2 regions of the Acutalibacter sp. JLR.KK004 genome follow, and region 2 is predicted to be linked to the other one. Evidence: predicted binding sites of a transcription regulator. Region 2 holds the regulator's gene; the other holds the start of a gene.
The links. Region 2 encodes LexA, which represses DNA repair genes until DNA is damaged. Its sites were predicted from a motif close to CNAACANNTGTTNG; they were not measured.
Positions count from the first base shown of each region.

Region 1: VSQ30_RS07475 (serine/threonine protein phosphatase) is a predicted target of LexA. The motif match lies at 2,716-2,729, and genes of this name have one in related genera.

Region 1 covers NZ_JAYMNQ010000001.1:1,345,904-1,354,913, reverse strand. Annotated here, with positions in the region: gene VSQ30_RS07485 (hypothetical protein) at 8-349, opposite strand; gene VSQ30_RS07480 (hypothetical protein) at 416-1,300, opposite strand; gene VSQ30_RS07475 (serine/threonine protein phosphatase) at 1,437-2,537, opposite strand; gene VSQ30_RS07470 (TM2 domain-containing protein) at 3,001-3,369, shown strand; gene VSQ30_RS07465 (TM2 domain-containing protein) at 3,400-4,101, shown strand; gene VSQ30_RS07460 (class I SAM-dependent methyltransferase) at 4,165-4,686, opposite strand; gene hisE (phosphoribosyl-ATP diphosphatase) at 4,683-5,006, opposite strand; gene hisA (1-(5-phosphoribosyl)-5-[(5-phosphoribosylamino)methylideneamino]imidazole-4-carboxamide isomerase) at 5,003-6,109, opposite strand; gene hisB (imidazoleglycerol-phosphate dehydratase HisB) at 6,332-6,910, opposite strand; gene VSQ30_RS07440 (pyridoxal phosphate-dependent aminotransferase) at 6,907-7,980, opposite strand; gene VSQ30_RS07435 (hypothetical protein) at 7,964-8,278, opposite strand; gene hisD (histidinol dehydrogenase) at 8,283-9,010, opposite strand, start outside.
Region 2 covers NZ_JAYMNQ010000001.1:2,441,072-2,450,081, reverse strand. Annotated here, with positions in the region: gene VSQ30_RS13265 (MATE family efflux transporter) at 127-1,515, shown strand; gene VSQ30_RS13260 (alpha-glucosidase/alpha-galactosidase) at 1,853-3,175, shown strand; gene VSQ30_RS13255 (peptidoglycan DD-metalloendopeptidase family protein) at 3,336-4,160, opposite strand; gene lexA (transcriptional repressor LexA) at 4,668-5,249, shown strand; gene VSQ30_RS13245 (flavodoxin domain-containing protein) at 5,320-5,847, opposite strand; gene VSQ30_RS13240 (TetR/AcrR family transcriptional regulator) at 5,844-6,461, opposite strand; gene VSQ30_RS13235 (5'-methylthioadenosine/adenosylhomocysteine nucleosidase) at 6,710-7,429, opposite strand; tRNA gene VSQ30_RS13230 (tRNA-Leu) at 7,611-7,697, shown strand; gene VSQ30_RS13225 (PSP1 domain-containing protein) at 7,942-8,808, shown strand; gene VSQ30_RS13220 (RNA polymerase sigma factor) at 9,005-9,010, opposite strand, start outside.

The DNA.
Region 1 (9,010 bases), 1.1 Mb from region 2:
GCAGATCCTAAAAAATCACCCCGCAGGCCCCTGTAACAGCGTCCACATCCACCACAAAGCCGGGCCTGCCGCTTTCTCCCTTCATAAGCTTTCCATCCGCGCCGCTGGAAAACAGCCCAAAGCCTACCGCCATGCCAGCAGCGCAGGGCAGCTTCATATAGCCCTCTGTCTGCACCCCGCAAATGCCGCTCCGCACCTGCCGGGCCATCCCCAGCGGCACGTCCCCGGCAGCAGAGCAGGCCGCCACAGTCCCGGCAGCCGCCAGCTTCACCATCATGCCATCCTCCACGCCAGTCTGCGCCTCAAAGGTAAACATTTTTTCTCCCATCCCGTCAAAAGAAACCTTCACAGCAAAACCCTCCCATTTATAAATTCTGTCATCTTTTCACGCCATTGTATGCAGGCGCAATAGCGGCTAAATCTGAAACGCTTTGTTCTCATCTTCCCTGACCCGCGCCCTTTCCGGCGCAAGCTGGGGCCTTAAAGGCAGCGCCTTCTGGGCCAGCTTTTCATAGGTGCGGCCCATCATGTCCAGTTCCTCCATGGAAAGCCCCCGCACCGCCGATTTCATCACCTCCCTGGGCAGCTCCGGCTGTACAAGCGCGCTGTACTTCAGCACCTTTTCCGTCAGGCTTTCCCGGTATTTCCGCCCCCACTGGGCCTCCTGCTCCAAAGCCTGCCAGGCCTTTTTAAGGCCTTCCCCCTGCCGGGCATACCGCTTCACCACGCCAGCCCCTTTCTGGGCAGGCACCGCCACAAAGGAGCACTCGTAAGCGTCGGTAGGCTCCAGCAGCAGCCTGTGTACTGCCTGCCCGTTCAGCCCCTCTCCAGGCACATGCCCGCATTGCTCCTGCCCGCAGGCGCTGCACACCCGCCGGGCCACCGCGCAGCTTACGCTCACCTCCTTGAGCATCCCGCTGTCAATCAGGGCAATCATCTCCTCTGTGCCCTTTGTCCTGGGCAGGTAGGCCCTGGCAATCAGCCGGGTGAGGGTTTCTCCCCCTTCTGCCTCCTGCCCCGGCTCCTCCTCCAAAGCCGTATCGAAAATCCGCGCCGCCTGGTTGGCGCCCACCTGCTGGTGGCCGAAAATACAGGTTTTCCCCAAAAACAGCTCCCGCAGCTTTTGGAGGGATTCCACCGGGAACCGCTCCCCGTCCCTGTCCACCCGGTTGTCGCACAGCACCATGGAAAAGGCGAAAACCTCCTCCGGCCCAAAGGCCCGCCGGGTGTAGCGGTTGATTTTCTCCATGTCCGCCGCTGTCAGCCCCTGCTCCCAGGCCTCTCTTATTCCTTCTGCCACATACCCTTCCTGCATACGCATCTCCCCTCTGCCTTCTGCCTCTTCCCCCCGCCCCGGCTGCGGGTTTTTGCAAAACCCGCACGCCGCTTCGCGGCGCGGCGCCGCCTGTCCGGTGCCGGCCGGGGCGGGCCTTCCCTCACTCTCCCAGTTCCCGTTCCAACTTCCGTGCTTGGGCTGTCAGATATCTGGCCCTGGCATGATCCACCTCGTCCTGCATGGTAATCTCCTCCCACACAATGCTGCACACCGGATCAAACCCTGCCAAAGCCAGCCAGGTCTTGCAGATCTTCATGGCCACCGGGGTCAGCGCCCGCCTGTAAGCGTCCAGCTCGCTGGTCAGCACATCTGCCTGCTGGCTGGACATCCGCTCTGTAGACGACCAGGAAAGCCCCAGCAGAAAGGGGGGCAACCCTAGTTTCGCCACGATCTGCTCCAGCATCTGCCGCACTGGCACCTCGCTCTCCAGCACCTGGTTGTCCGCCCCAATGGCCTTGATGGATACATCCCCCACTGCCACAAAGTCCCGCGGCTCCCGGCTCTTCATGGCGTCCTGCCATTCCCTGGCTATCAGCCCGGCCCTGTCTCCTGCCATGGCCCCCATGCCCTCGGGCTTGCAGGTCACCGCAAACCGGACGTTCCCCAGCCTGTCCCAGTTCACCCCCAGAGTGTGGTAAATTTTCAGCAGCACCTCGCTGACAAAGGGAAGCCCCCGCAAAAGGGAGGTGCCCCAGGGGCTTCCCGCCGCCGGGTTCAAAGCCGACACCAGCAGCATCTCTGGATAGGGGCAAGGCTCCTTCCCATGAGGCCCTAAAGCCCACACCTTCACCCCTAAAGGCCCGTCCGCCTCCAGCTCCACCTGGTCAAGCCCCGCGTTGTACAGCGCCCCAACCTGCCCGCCGGAAAGCACCATCTCCCCCACAGCGTTGCCATAGGTCACCAGTTCCTCCAGGTAAATGCCCAGAAACTCATGGATGCCCACCCCGGCGGCGTTCACCTGCACTGTCTCCAAAAACTCCCGGAGGCCCTTCTGGGCCTCCCCGTCCGGACACACTGCCTGGAACTCCCCGATAAGCCTGCGCAGCTTGTAAACCGCCGCGTCAATTATCGGCACCGATTCCCGCAAAGCGCGGTACAGCGCCCGCTCCCCGCCTCCCTGGGGGAAGGCCCCAGGCCCCGGCGCCGGGGCTGTCTGCACTGCCACAGCAGGCCTGCCCTCCCGCTTCCTAAATCCCAGCAATGGCGCCACATCCTTTCCATATCATCGTCCTCTGCCCCTTTCCTTTCTCCTTCTTCACACCGCGCCCCTCTCCTTTCTGGGCTGTCCCCTTTTTTCAAGGAACCGAAAAGCTCCTTTCACTTACACCCTGAAAACGCAAAAAAGTTGTCCTCCAGAGGACAACTTTTCCTAAAAATTGCAAAAAAATTTTTTTCTGCCCTCCGTTCTCCAAGCCAAAGCCATTAAAGTGCACAATAGTCCTGCGAATTTTTGTAAAATATATCCAATCCCCATTTCTCCAATCCTTACAAAAAATTTACATCTCCGTCTTGTTTGCTGGTAAACCCCGACCAAATTCTTTCCTTTTTTAATTTTATCTTACTAAACCTTCCAGTCCCTTGCTTTCCCCCACAGGTGGTGCTAAGATAGTACCAGAACACAAGGAAACGGACTGCCCCCTACACAGAAAGGAAGATGAACCCACATGGCAGACAATAATCAGTATAACAACCAGTATAACCAGACCTATTACACCCAGGCAAACTTCCAGGAGGAGCAGCCTCCCATGTACAACCCGCCCCAATACCAGCCCCAGGCCGGCATGGAGCCTCCTCCCGGCTATGTGCAGAAAAGCCGGGTGGCGGCAGGCGTCCTTGCCATGCTGCTGGGAGCCTATGGCGTCCACAGCTTCTACCTGGGCAACACCTCCCGGGGGCTGGTGCAGCTTCTGGTGTCTTTCCTCACCTGCGGCTTCGGCGCCATTGTCATGCAGATCTGGGGCATCCTGGACGGCATCAAGCTTTTAGACGGGCGCATTAACACCGACGCAAACGGCGTATTCTTAAAAGACTGACACATTCCATTTCAGAAAGGAGCATCTTATATGTCTGATTTTGAAAATAATAACCCCTTAGAACAGCAGAACAATCCCCCCGCCTCCCAGCCGGCAGAAGGGCAGCCTGGGGAAACCCAGCCCGTCCAGGAGAGCGCCCAGCCCTCCGCCCCCCAGCAGGAGCCTGTCTATACGGAAAAGCCTGTGCCCCACCTGACCCTGGAGCCGGATCTCCCACCCGATCCCCCCGCCCCAGACCACACCGGCCCCCACTTCCCCGGATCCTCCGCAGAGCCTTTCCATATGCCAGAGCCGCCCCGGGCGCCAGAGCCTGCCTCTCCCTATTCCAGCTATCAGGCCCAGCCTTCCTATGGCGCGCCCCAGTATACCCAGCAGGAGCAGCAGGCTGCCCCGCAATACCAGCCTCCCCAATACAGCCAGGCGCCCCAGCAGCCCTATTATCCTTACCCGCCCCAGCAGTACAACACCCCGCCGGCAGGCTATGCCCAAAAGAGCCGCCTGGCAGCGGGCCTGCTGGCCATTATGCTGGGCGTGTTCGGCGTGCATAATTTCTACCTGGGCTTTAACACCCGGGGCACCATCCAGCTTGTCCTCTCCCTGGCAGGGGGCCTGCTGACCTGCGGCGTGGCCACTGTAGCCGTTGTCATCTGGGCCTTCATTGAGGGCGTTATGCTCCTCTCTGCCCAGCCCTCCCGCATGTATGACGGCAATGGCGTCATACTCCGGGATTAAATCCTTCCCAACGCATAAACCCCCCGCCCCGGCACTGCCGGAGCGGGGGGTTTATGGTTTCTTCTATTTTTTTCCAGTCTTGCCCGCCACAATCATAAACCGGTGGCGCAGCTCTCTCTCTCGGCCCTTTCCAGCAGCTTCATAGCCCTGATCGCCATATACCACCCGGAACCCTGCCTCATAAAACAGGGGCTTCTGGTTCTCCAGGTTATAATTGCCCGGCAGGCCCAGCTCCCCGGCCCTGCTGTCAGTCCCCCCTGCCTGCTCCGTCAGGAAAAAACCGCCGGGCTTCAGCACCCGGCGTATTTCCCCTAAATCATATGGCTGGCGGTATTGCAGCACCAGATCCAAAGACTGCCCGTCAAAGGGCAAAGGCTCTCCCCCATTCCAGGGCCGCGCCTGCACGCCTAAAGGCCCCAGCCGCCTTTCCTCCCGGAGGCAGCACCCGTCAGGCAGGGCCAAAGCCAGCAGGCAGAGGGGATGCCCCAAGGCCAGCAAATCCTCCAGCCCTTCCCTGCCCACCAGGAGCACCCGGGTTTCCGGGCGCAGGAAAGCCCTGGCCCGCTGCCAAAAATCCCACCTCATGTATTTTTGTCCACCTGATGGAAGGTTTTCAGGTTACCTTGCTTTCCACTGCGCTTTTTCAGCTCAGCCTCCACCTGCTCCAGAGTGATGCCCTGCTGCACCATCAGCACAGTGAGGTGGTATAAAAGGTCGCTTATCTCCAGAACAGTTTCGCTGTTATCCCCGTTTTTCGCGGCGATAATCACCTCGCTGCACTCCTCCCCGCACTTTTTCAAAATCTTGTCCAGTCCCTGCCCGAAAAGATAGCAGGTGTAAGAGCCTTCTGTCTGCGCGTCTTTTCTGGCTGAAACTGTCTCATATAGTTTCTGTAAAGAGTTCATATTCCATTCTCCTTCTGCTCTGCCCCGTCCTTTTCCGGCCACAGGGTTTTAAAAAAACAGCTATGGCTGCCCGTATGGCAGGCAGGGCCTTTCTGCTTCACTTTAATGAGCAGGGTGTCATCGTCGCAGTCCGCATAGACGCTGCACACCTGCTGGGTGTGGCCCGAAGTCTCCCCCTTGTTCCAAAGGGCCTTGCGGCTGCGGCTGTAAAACCAAGTGGTGCCGGTTTGCAAGGTTTTCACCAGGGACTCCCGGTTCATATAGGCCAGCATCAGCACCTCCCCGGTTTCCTCCTCCTGGATAACAGCGGGCAGCAGCTCAGACTTCTGGAAATACCGTTCCAGCTCGTCCTCTGCCGCCTGCCGCGTTTTGGGGGCCTTGCCGGAAACCCGCTGGCAGGCGGTAATGGCCCGGCGCAGATCCAATGCCCCCGTATAGATAGACTTCCCGGCAATAGCGCCATAAAGCCCCAAATCATACAGGTTCACAATATCCAAAAGGCTGCTGACCCCGCCGCTGGCAATGATGTTGCAGGACACAGCCCGGTTCAGCTTATCCAGCATTTCCAGGTTCGGCCCGCTCATCATGCCATCCTGCTGGATGTCTGTGCAGATGATAAACTCCACCCCCAGGGCCTCCATCTCCTTGGCAAGCTCCAGATAATCCTTCCCGCTTTTCTCCGTCCAGCCCTGGGCGGCGGCCTTGCCCCCCAAAGCGTCAATGCCCACAGCAATTTTTTTGCCGTACCGGCCCACAGCTTCTTTCACAAAAGCGGGATTTTCCAAAGCGGCAGAGCCTAAAATCACCCGGCTCACACCCTTCTCCAGATACAGCTCTACAGAAGCCATATCCCGTATGCCGCCCCCCACCTCAATGTGCATGTCCACATTCTGGAGCACGTCAAAAATCAACTGGGCATTTTGGGGCGCGCCTCCCTTGGCCCCGTCCAAATCCACCATGTGCATCCAGCGGGCGCCCTGCTCCTGGAAGCTTCTGGCAGTGTCCAGGGCGCTGTCCGCCACCACATGGGCTGTGGCATAGTCCCCCTGCAGCAGGCGCACGCACTGGCCCTGGTGCAGGTCAATGGCTGGCAGTATAATCATAGGCAAACTCTCCTTTATATAACGGTGTCAAACCTGTATGAAAAAGCCCCTATCCAGCGGGCGAAAAAGATTACAAATCGTTTACAAAACCCAACTTTTTTGCAAAAAACCGCAGTTTTTTCTAAGAATTCACACTTTGTTCATCATTCTTTTCCAGCACAATTCTGACGCTTCCTGAAAGGCTTTTGAGCCGCCGGAGGCAAAAAGCACCGAAAGCGTCTCCTACAGCATCCCTTTGGAGGAAAGCACCCCTTCCTGCCCCAGGGCGCAGGCATCCCGCATCGCGTGGGCACAAGCCTTAAAGAGAGCTTCAATCATGTGGTGGGAATTTTTCCCATAGGGGCAGGCAAGGTGGAGAGTCAGGCCGCTGTGCATGGCAAAGGCCCGGAAAAACTCCTCTGTCATGCAGGCGTCATATGCCCCCAGAGCCTCCTGGGGAAACGCCGCCTGGAACACCAGGAAGGGCCTGCCGCTGATATCCACCACGCAGGAACCCAGGGCCTCGTCCATAGGGATGTAGGCGTGGCCATAACGCTTAATGCCGCTTTTGTCCCCTAAAGCCTGGGCCATGGCCTGGCCCAGCACAATGCCCACGTCCTCCACTGTATGGTGGCAATCCACCTCCAAGTCCCCCTTGGCCCAAACCTCCAGGCCAAAGCCGCTGTGTACCCCGAAGGCTGTCAGCATGTGGTCGAAAAAGCCGACGCCTGTGGCAACCTCCACTGAGCCGCCGTCCAGGGAGAGAGCCAGCTTGATATCTGTTTCCCTTGTTTTCCTTGTTACAGAAGCCTGACGCTTCATGCCTGCCCCCCCTTTCCTGAAGCCTTGAAATACTCTTCCGCCGCCCGGAGGAAAATCCTGTTTTCCTCCGGCGTGCCGCAGGTAATGCGGACAAGGCCCCCGGTAAGGCGGATGGCAATGCCCCGGGCGCACAGGAAATCGAACAGGGCCTGCCTGTCCTCCATCAAGAGGGCGCAGAAATTGGTGTCGCTTGGCAACAGGGTAAAGCGCCCGGGATATTTCCGCCCCAATTCTTCCAGCCCAGCCGCCAGCTCGTCCCGGGACAGAAGGATTTCCTCCAGGGCGGCCTTGATGGCTGCATCCTGCCCTAGTGCCAATGCCCCCATCTTCTGAGACAAGGCGTTTACATTATAGGGGGATTTTGCCGCCCGCAGGGTGTCTGCCAGCAAAGGCCGGGCCACCGCAAATCCCAGCCGCAGGGCCGCCATGCCAAAGGCCTTGGAGCAGGTGCGCAGGATGATGAGGTTATCAAAGCTGTCCGCTTCCCTCAGAAGGCTCTGGTCGGAAAAGTCCATATAAGCCTCGTCCAGCACCACCAAAGCGCTGACCGAGCGGATAAGCCGGGCCACTTCTTCTTTGGGGCACACCAGGGAAGTGGGATTGCAGGGGTTGCTGAAAATCAGCAGCTTTACCCCTTCCTCCTCACAAACCCGGATGGTTTCGTCTATGTCTACGCGAAGGCCCTCTCCCTTCTGAATGGGCACATGCCGGGCCTCCTGCAAAAAGCCGTTAAAGGCATACATGGAAAAGTCCGGCTCCAGGGTGGCAAAAGCATCCCCTTTTTCCAGGAAGGTGCTGAAAATTACGGTTATCAGCTCGTCAGAGCCATTTCCCGCCACCACCTGCCCTTCCGGCACCCCATAATGCCGGGCAAAGGCGGCGCAAAGCTCCTTAGCGGCAGGGTCTGGATAGCGGTTGAAGGCCAGTTCCGGAAGGGCCGTCTGGGCGTCCAGGAGTACCTCCTCCGGCAAAGGCAGGAAAGACTCGTTTGCGTCCAGGCGCACCTGGAAGCCCCCTCCAATGGGGTCATACGCTTTAAGGCCTTTCGCTTTTTCATTCAGGCTGTACATGTGCCTTGTCCTCCTTTTTCCCGCCATATTCCTCCAGGCACCACGCCACTGTGTCGTACACGTCCGCCACGGTGTCCTCTGGGTTTTCATAGCGGCGCACGCCTATGCTGTGCCAGTATTCCTCCCGGAACAAACGCTTTTTCTGGGAAACCTCCACAAAGCTCTCGTCAAAATAAAGCTTATACTGTTTGCGGCCCCCTGTAAAATACAGCACAGCCGCTTCCTTCCCCTTTGTCAGCCATTCCGGCGCAAAGCCCCGGGCCTCCAGGGCCTTATACACGTCCTCCACTGTTTCCATGGGCCTATTTCCCATCCTTGCGCACCCGGACGGAGTTGGCGTGGGCGGTAAGCTCTTCTGTTTCCGCCAAAAGGATAATATCATCGGCAGCATCTAAAAGCGCTTCTTTGGGATAATATACAAAGCCGGATTTCTTCACGAAGTCATCCACAGAAAGGGGTGAGAAGAACCTTGCTGTGCCCCCGGTGGGCAGCACATGGTTCGGCCCGGCAAAATAGTCCCCTAAAGGCTCTGGGGAATAGTGGCCCAAAAACAGGGAACCCGCGTTGTCCAGCCTGCCCAGATAGGCAAAGGGATTGTCGCAGCAGACCTCCAGGTGCTCCGGGGCCAGAAGGTTTGCAAATTCCACCGCCTCGTCCATGTTTTCCGTAAGGAGCACCGCCCCGTAGGTGTCCAAGGATTCCTCGATAATCTCCCTGCGGGAAAGGCTTTCAAGCTGCCTGTACAGGGCCTCCACCGTCTGGGCCGCCAGCTTCTCGTCCGGGGTGATGAGGATGGCAGAAGCCATTTTGTCGTGCTCCGCCTGGCTCATCAAATCCGCTGCCAGATACTCCGGGTTTGCGGAGGAATCGGCTATGATGAGGATTTCGCTTGGCCCGGCTATCATGTCAATGTCCACCACGCCGTAAAGCTGCTTCTTGGCGGTAGCCACGAAAATATTCCCCGGCCCCACGATTTTGTCCACCTTGGGCACCGTCTCCGTGCCGTAAGCCATGGCCGCGACCGCCTGGG
Region 2 (9,010 bases):
TCCTATAAAAAATCCTCCTGGCCCCCTGAGGTATAAAAGGACGCTCCCCTTAACGCGGGGGGCTTGCAAACCCTATGAAGGGATGGTATAATAGTTGCAGATAAAACTATTTTAGGAGTGAGAGCGTTGCATTTTGTAAATGCCCAGCGTGTGTGCAGGGGAATGGAAATGGGGGAGGTGCCCCCGGAGAAAACCATTATCCGGGACGTGCTCCATGTGGCCTGGCCCTCGGTGCTGGAGTCCTTTTTCGTAGGCCTTGCGGGCATGGTGGACACCATCATGGTAGGCGCGCTGGGGTCTTACGCCATTGCCGCGGTGGGCCTCACCACCCAGCCGAAATTCTTAGGCCTGGCCCTTTTCCTGTCCATGAACGTGGCGGTTTCTGCCATTGTGGCCCGGCGCAAGGGGGAAAACGACCGGGAAAGCGCCAACAGGGTGGTGCGCATGGTGCTGCTTATCACCGTCCTGCTTACGGCAGTGATAAGCGCGGCCTTTGTGGCGTTTGCAAGCCCCATTGTAGCCATGGTTGGCTCCCAGCCGGACACCCACGAATACGCGGTGGACTACCTGCGCATCATCATGGGCGGGCAGATTTTCTCCACTGTGTCCCTGGTTTTAAACGCCGCCCAGCGGGGGGCGGGGAACACCCGTATCGCCATGGTCACAAACCTGATTTCCAACATTGTAAACGTGCTGTTCAACTACCTGCTCATCGGCGGCAACTTCGGCTTCCCAGCCCTGGGGGTGCGGGGCGCGGCCTTAGCCACAGTGATTGGCACCATCTGCGCCTGCGTGCTCAGCATCTGCTCCGTATTACATAGGAACGGCTTCGTCTACCTGGGCGCGGTAAAAGGCTGGCTGGCAGACAAGCTCAGTGTCCGCTCCCTTTTAAGCGTTGGATCCAGCGCTTTTGTAGAGCAGGTGTGCCTGCGCATTGGCTTCCTGCTTTTCTCCATGACCGTGGCCCATCTGGGCACCACAGAGCTGGCGGCCCACCAAATCGGCATGAACATGATGCACATGTCCTTCACCTTTGGGGACGGGCTGTCCGTAGCCTCGGTCACCCTCATCGGCCAAAGCCTGGGGCGCAAGCGCCCGGACATGGCCAAGATATACGGCAGCGTGGCCCAGAAAATCGGCCTGATCTGCGCTTTTGTTGTGGCGGTGTTCTATTTCTTCTTTGGCAAATCCCTGTTCCTGCTGTTCTCAAACGAGCAGGTCATCCTGGATTATGGCGCAACGATTATGCGCGTCTTAAGCGTCATGCTTTTCTTCCAAATCCTGCAGGTGGTGCAGTTCGGCTGCCTGCGCGGGGCGGGGGACACCCGCTTCACCGCCATGGTATCCCTCATAAGCGTCACCTGCATCCGCCCGGGCATAAGCTGGCTGCTGTGCTATCCCCTGGGCCTGGGGCTTGTCGGCGCGTGGCTAGGCACCTTCTGCGACCAGTGCGTGCGGTTCCTCATGAGCTTTGTGCGTTTCCGCAAGGGCCAATGGACAAAGCTGAAGCTGTAACAAGGCCGTGGGATTCCATCCCACACCCTGCAAACCTTTTTTGAAAAAAGGTTTGATCCAAAAACCAAATAAAGTGCCCGCCCAAAAGCGGAACCCCGGAGATGGCAGTCTCCGGGGTTTTGAGTTTTAGCGCTTTTTGTCAAAACAGCCTTGCCCTTTTTCTTTGAGTGTGGTATAGTCAGGACAGTTGGAAACAGCGGCTATAGTTAACGCAGTTCAAAAGAGGTATTCTACCTCTTTTGAACCAGGCGGCTCAGCCGTTCAACTTGAAAATCGGGATCTACCGATTTTCAAGTGCGTTTACTATAAGCCGCGGGAAAGGACTGAAAAAACGCAGATGAAAAAAATCACCTTTATGGGCGCTGGCAGCACAGTGTTCGCCCGGAATGTGCTGGGAGACTGCATGTGCAGCGAGGTCCTGCGGGACTGGGAGTTTGCCCTCTATGACATCGACGGCGTGCGGCTTTCGGAAAGCGCGGAAATTTTAGGGGCCATGAACGAAACCCTGGGGGGCCATGGGAAAATCACCACCTACCTGGGGGTGGAAAACCGGAAGGAAGCCCTGCGGGGAGCGGCCTTTGTGGTCAACGCCATCCAGGTGGGGCTGTACGATCCCTGCACCATCATCGACTTTGAGGTGCCTAAAAAGTACGGCCTGCGCCAGACCATTGGCGACACCCTGGGCATTGGCGGCATCATGCGCGCCCTGCGCACCATCCCCGTAATGGCGGACTTTGCCCGGGATATGGAAGAGGTGTGCCCAGACGCCTGGTTCTTAAACTACACCAATCCCATGGCCATGCTCTCCGGCTACATGCAGCGCTATACAAATGTCAAAACCATAGGCCTGTGCCACAGTGTCCAGGTATGCAGCGAAGGGCTTCTCAAGGCCCTGGATATGGAGGATAAGCTTCCGGGCCGCAAGGAGCTTATCGCCGGCATCAACCACATGGGCTGGCTGCTTGAAATCAAGGACAAGGACGGGAATGACCTGTACCCGGAAATCCGCCGTCGGGCTAAGGAGAAGAACGCAAAGGAACAGCACAAGGACATGGTGCGCTTTGACTACATCGACAAGTTCGGCTATTATTGCACCGAGTCCAGCGAGCACAACGCAGAGTACAACATGTTCTACATCAAATCAAAATATCCCGAGCTTATCGGCCGCTTCCAAATTCCCCTGGACGAATACCCCCGCCGCTGCGTGGATCAGATTAAGAAGTGGGCCAAGCAGCGGGACGAGCTGCGCCAAAGCCACCAGCTTCAGCACCAGCGTTCCCGGGAGTATGCTTCCCACATCATGGAAGCCATTGTCACCGGTGATCCCTACCAAATCGGCGGCAACGTGCTGAACACCGGGGGCTTAATCGAAAACCTGCCCCAGGATGCCTGCGTGGAGGTGCCCTGTCTTGTAGACGGCATGGGCATACACCCCTGCCGGGTAGGCCGGCTGCCTGTGCAGTGCGCCGCTATGAACATGACCAACATCAACGTGCAGCTTCTCACCATCGAGGCCGCTGTCACCGGGAAGAAAGAGCACATCTACCAGGCCGCCATGCTGGATCCCCACACCGGCAGCGAGCTGGATATAGACGCCATCATCAAAATGGTGGATGACTTAATCGAAACCCACGGAAGCTGGCTTCCCCAGTACCACTAAAAACCACAGTAAAACGGCAGGGAACCGGGCAGCATGCGCCGCTGTTTCCTGCCGTTTTGTGCGTCTTAAAAGTTTTTGGGGATTCTTAAGGGGTGTTTTTCAAAAACACCCCTTAAGCCGCCGGAGGCAAAACCCCAGAGGCAAACCCCGGAAGCAAAAGCTAGTTCTTTCCCTCCAGCACGCTGCGGGGATCCATGCAGGCCCCGTCCCGGCGCACCTCCAGGTGGAGGTGGGGCTGCTGGGCAGCTTCCTCAGGCACAGCGGTGATGGTGCCGATAGCCTGGCCCATGGACACTACGTCCTCCGGCTGCACCAGGAATTCCTCTCCCACGCCGCAGTAGTAAAACATATAGTCCCCATGTTCCACAACAATGACGTTGCCCAGCATACTGTCCGTATACGTCTCCTTCACAATGCCGTTGCCGCAGGCCAGCACCTGCTCCCCGCTTTCAGCGGCAATGTCGCACCCAGCGTGGACGCGCCAATCCTTCATAGTTTCAGAGTACATAGGCGCCCCGGAGCTGTAGGCCTTGTCAATCTGCTTGGAGGCCACCGGATACAGCATTTCTGTGCTGATTTCATAGAGCGGGGCCGTAGCGGGCACCTGGGAAGCCTCGCTCTCCTCAGGCGCGGGAGTGGGAGATGGGCTTTTGGTGGGGGCAATTTTCTTAGGCGTGCTGCCGGCTAACTTCGCCCCGGCCGAGGCAGCGGAGGAGGTTTTCCCGGAGGGGACGGAGGAGCTGGCGCTTTCCTTTTTAGGCGCTTCCGGATCGTCGTCTTTCAGGACGTTCTGGCCGCTGCGCACGTCCTCTTCCTGCTGCTCAACCAGCGCGGGATCTGTAGAGGCGTCCTCCGGGCCAAGATAGTCCTGCACTGCGTCATAGGTGCTCCAGGCGGCAATGCCCACCGCCACCAGACAAACAGCCAGGGCCAGATAAAAGCCGTTGCGCCTTGCCTTACCTTCTGAGAATCGTTTTCCATTCATGGTGGTTCCATTCCTTTCGGAGTAAAATACATTTTGCATGGCAACTGTATTCTGGCCCGCCCAAAAAGGAAATATACACAAAAGGAAGAAAGGCCGAGAAACTTTCGGCCTTTCTTCCTTTTGCTTGAGGGGTATTATTGAGGAGGGTTAGTTCACGCGGCCTAAAAGAGGCAGCCTCTTTTGGGGGCGTTCACTATAGAACATGTATCTCAAGAAAAGGTGCGGTCCATTTCTTTTGAGTACACCTCTATTATAAACCTTTTTTCCAAAGAGTTGTTACGGCCTTGTGAATAAACCTTAAAGAAATTCTGCCGGATTTGTGAATTTTCCCGAAAACTGTCGAAAACGCACCAGAAAAATTTTGAAAAGTTTTCAAACAAACGTTTCATTTTCAGAGAACATATGATATAATACAAATAAGAAACCTTGGTGTGGCCTCTCATAGGGCTATACCCCTCGTATAATCCGGGCGCTTTCCCCTGCCCATTTTCCACAGGAGGCATGGCAATGGAACCCTTAACGAAAAGCCAGCAAAAAGTTTTTGATTTTTTACGGGAGCAAATGCCCTCCGGCATCCCCCCCACTGTGCGGGAGATCTGCAACGCCACAGGCTTGCGCTCCACCTCCACAGTCCACGCCCATCTGAAAACCCTGGAAAAGCTGGGCTACATCACCCGGGAAGCTGGGCTGAACCGCTCCATCCGCATTGAAGGCAGCGAAGCCGCCGTACAGGTGCCCATTATGGGCAAGGTAACGGCAGGGCTGCCCATCCTGGCAGTGGAGGACATAGAGGGCTACATCCCCTTCCCCCAGAAAACCGGCAAGGAGCTTTTTGCCCTCCATGTCAGCGGCCTGAGTATGCGGGACGCAGGCATCCTGGACGGGGATTACGTAATTGCGGAACGGGTGCCCACAGCGGAGGACGGGGACATTGTGGTGGCCCTGCTGGAGGATGAGGCCACCGTAAAAACCCTGTACCGGGAGGAGGGCCGCGTCCGCTTGCAGCCGGAAAATCCGGATTTCTCCCCCATCTACGCCAAAGACGTTTCCCTGCTGGGAAAGGTTATTGCCGTGATACGGTATCTGTAAAGGGGAACAGCTTTCAAACAGACAAGGCGTGATACTTGTGTAAAGCATCATGCCTTGTCATGTATAGCCGCTATCTGCCCACCCGCAAATAGGCTTCCAGTTCCCGCAGGTTTTCCCGCTCCGCCTTGCTGAAGGAAGAAGCCACCGTCTGGATCGCTTCCTGATCCTCCGGCGTGGGATTTTTCTTGGCGCCCAGCATCTTGCGGAAAGCAGCCATCATGGCCTTGTCCACAAAGCCCATTTTTTCATAATTCAGCCCGCCCCACAGGTAAAATGCAGGCACCCGCTCCCTCGCCTCTGGAGGGACATTTTGCTGGACAGCCCGTTCAATCCCCACCGGATCCGGGGGCATGGCCCCAGTAAAGAATAAAGCCAGGCGTTTCCCCTCCAGCCTTGGCGCTTGTCTAAAAAACCACTTGGCTCCAGGGAGAATCCCGGCCCGCAGGCCGCTGCCAAAGGCAATGGCGTCAAATGTGTCAAGGGATATAGCTTTACGGCCTTTATAGGGAACACACGCGCAGCTCAAGTCTTGGGCCAGCCACTGGGCATATTGGGCGGTAAAGCCTGTTTTCGAGTGGTAAAGTATCAAAGTTTTCATGGGTTTCCCTCCTCTGTTCCGGCGGCGAAGCCCTGCTGCCGGGTGAATTGCCGCAAATGTGCCATAAAGCGGGGCTGGGCTTCCTCCCAGCTTTCACAGGTGTGCAGCAGCAAAAACACCCCGCCGTAAAAGCCCAGCGCCATGGCGGCAGGATCTCCCTGGGGGCACTTGCCTTCTGCCATCAGCCGCCGGAAAATCTCTTCCTCCACCTGTAAAGGGTAATCCCTATACAGTTTTTGATACACAGCCCCAGCCAGCTCGTGGGCATATTGGCTTACCACCAGCAGCCGGCGGAACTGGCTGTTCCAGGGATCTTCAAAGAAATACCGGAATATTCCGGCAAGGGTTTCTCCCAGCGGGGCAAGGCTGGACTGCCCGAAAACGGAGAGGTCATCTTCGGTGGAGAAGGGCAGACCCTGTGCCTGGAAATATTCCTGGGCCTTTTCCCAGCATAACTCCACCAGGCTGTCAAAAATGGCCTGTTTGCCGGGAAAATAGTGGTACAGCGAGCTTTCCCGAATGCCCACAGCCCTTGCCAGCTCCCGCACTGATACTGCGTCATAGCCCCGCTGGGAGAAAAGCCCCAGTGCCTCCCACAAAATTTTTTCTTTCATCTGCAAACGTATTCCTCCAAACGAACAACCGTTAGTTTCTATTATTATACTAACGATTGTTCGTTTTGTCAAGGGGCTAGGGCTTGTTTGAAGATAGAGCGCCTGCAAAAAAGAGGGCGGCACCAGCCACCCTCTTTAGAACCTGCCTGCCATATTTCAACCGAGCATGACAAGTTATATAACTTTACACGATTTTCTGACAATAAAGGTTCTGCCTTTACATACAAAATCTGACAAGCAACACGCCTTTACAGCCTTGGCAGCACCGCGCCCAGCAGTTTTCCGGTCTTTTCTGCGGCCATTTTGGTGAAGGCTGGGAAATCCATGGGAGAATCGTCGTTGGCGCAGTCGGAAATGGCCCGGAGCACCGCGCAGGGCACGCTGTTCATATAGCACACCTGGGCAATAGCCCCGCCCTCCATCTCCACAGCATGGGCCTCAAATTTTTCCTGTAGGAACTGGTTCTTTTCCGCGTCAGCCACAAAGACATCCCCAGTGCAGATAACCCCAAAGTGCGCGCCGCCATAAATGCTGCGGGCTTCCTTCAGCAGCAGCCCGGCAGCTTCCTCGCAGCAGGGCAGCAGCAGGATATCCTCGTTTTCCCCGCTTGCGCGGCGGATAAACAGGGTGCCCAGGGGATCGCCCATGGCAGTGGTGTCGAAATCATACTGCACGCAGGCAGCAGCCACCACCAGATCCCCAATGTGTACCTGAGGCCCCACGCCTCCCGCCACGCCCACGTTGATAACAAGCCGGGGGCTGTACCGCAGCACCATAGTCTGGGCGCACACGGCGGCGTTCACCTTGCCGGGGCCGCATTCCGCCACCACGCAGGCCACGCCCTCCAGGGTGCCGCTGTGAAAGGCAAGCCCGGAAAATTCCTCCACCTTTTCTTCCTGCATGGCAGCAAGCAGGGCCTCCACTTCTGTCGCCATGGCGCCGATAATGCCGATAGGTTTTTCAGCCATAGGAAATACTCCTCCTCATTTAAATTAGTTCATAAAACAGTTTCGTCTCAGTATACCATAAATCGCGCCAGGGGAAAAGGGGGGAAGCAGTCGAAAAAAATTTGCAAAAGCTGTTGACTTTTATACCAGCAGGTGCTATAATAAACAAGCGCTCAGGAAAGGGCGCAGATGAATATGGTATGCAGGTATGGCGGAATTGGCAGACGCGTATGGTTCAGGTCCATATGAGCGCAAGTTCATGCAGGTTCAAGTCCTGTTACCTGCACCAAACCTGCGGTGGGCGATAGGCGCACCGCAGGTTTTCTTTATTTTCTGTAGCTTTCAGCAAGCGGTTCCTTTGGCTGGGGCCTGCTTTCTTTGAGAAAGCCCTTTGGCTTTGGGGACGCGGCGTCTTATCCTCATCTTGGAGAGGGACAGGCGGCTACAATATTGGTAAAGTGATATGGCCTGCTTTCCCTTTGGGGCGGGGCATATTAGGAGGGCTTTGGCCCTTTGGAAAGGGGAAGCTGTGTATGGCCGAGGTAATCGGGGTACGCTTTAAAAATACAGGCAAGGTATATTATTTTGACCCAGGCCAGGAGCGCCTGGAAAAGGGCGACATGGCCATTGTGGAGACAGCCCGGGGCGTGGAGTGCGGCGAGGTTGCCATGGGGAACCGGGAAATCAGCGACGAATCCATTGTGCAGCCCTTGCGCCAGATGGTGCGCAAGGCCACCCGGGAAGATATCCAGCGAGTGATGGAGAACCGGAAAAAGGAGAAGTCTGCTTTTAAGGCATGTGAAAGGCGCATTGCCAGCCGCGGGCTGGAGATGAAGCTGGTGGACGTGGAATACACCTTTGACAACAGCAAAATCCTGTTCTATTTTACCGCCGATGGGCGGGTGGATTTCCGGGAACTGGTAAAGGACTTGGCGGGGATGTTCCACACCCGCATTGAACTGCGGCAGATTGGCGTGCGAGACGAGGCCAAAATGCTGGGGGGCATGGGGATCTGCGGCAGGCCCTTCTGCTGCGGTTCCTTTTTAGGCGGCTTCCAGCCTGTTTCCATTAAAATGGCAAAGGAACAGGGGCTGTCCCTGAACCCGGTGAAGATTTCCGGCACCTGCGGGCGGCTGATGTGCTGCCTGAAATATGAGCAGGAGGCCTACCAGGATCTGCTGCGCACCACTCCCAAGGTGAATGCTTTGGTGTCCACCCCGGACGGCAAGGGCGTTGTGATAGACACAAACCTGCTGACCCGGAAGCTCACTGTGCGGCTGGACAAGGATCCGGACGCGGCGCCCAAGGTCTTTCATGCCGACCAGGTGAAGGTGCTGCGGGACGGCAGGGTGAAAGTGGACAAAAAGGAGATTGAAGAGCTGAAGGATCTGGAAAACTGAGGCTGGCCTCCGGCGGGGAAGGGGCATTGCCCCCTCCACCCCCACCACTTTTGAAAAAGTGGACAAAACTTTTGATTTATTGAAACTGTACTATATTGATTCTTCTCAAATAAATGCTTCTTTGAAGATTTCATAATGATATTGCGGCCCATGTACCCGGCTGGCCTGCGGGCGCATGGGCCGTTTTTCGGGATTTTCAAGT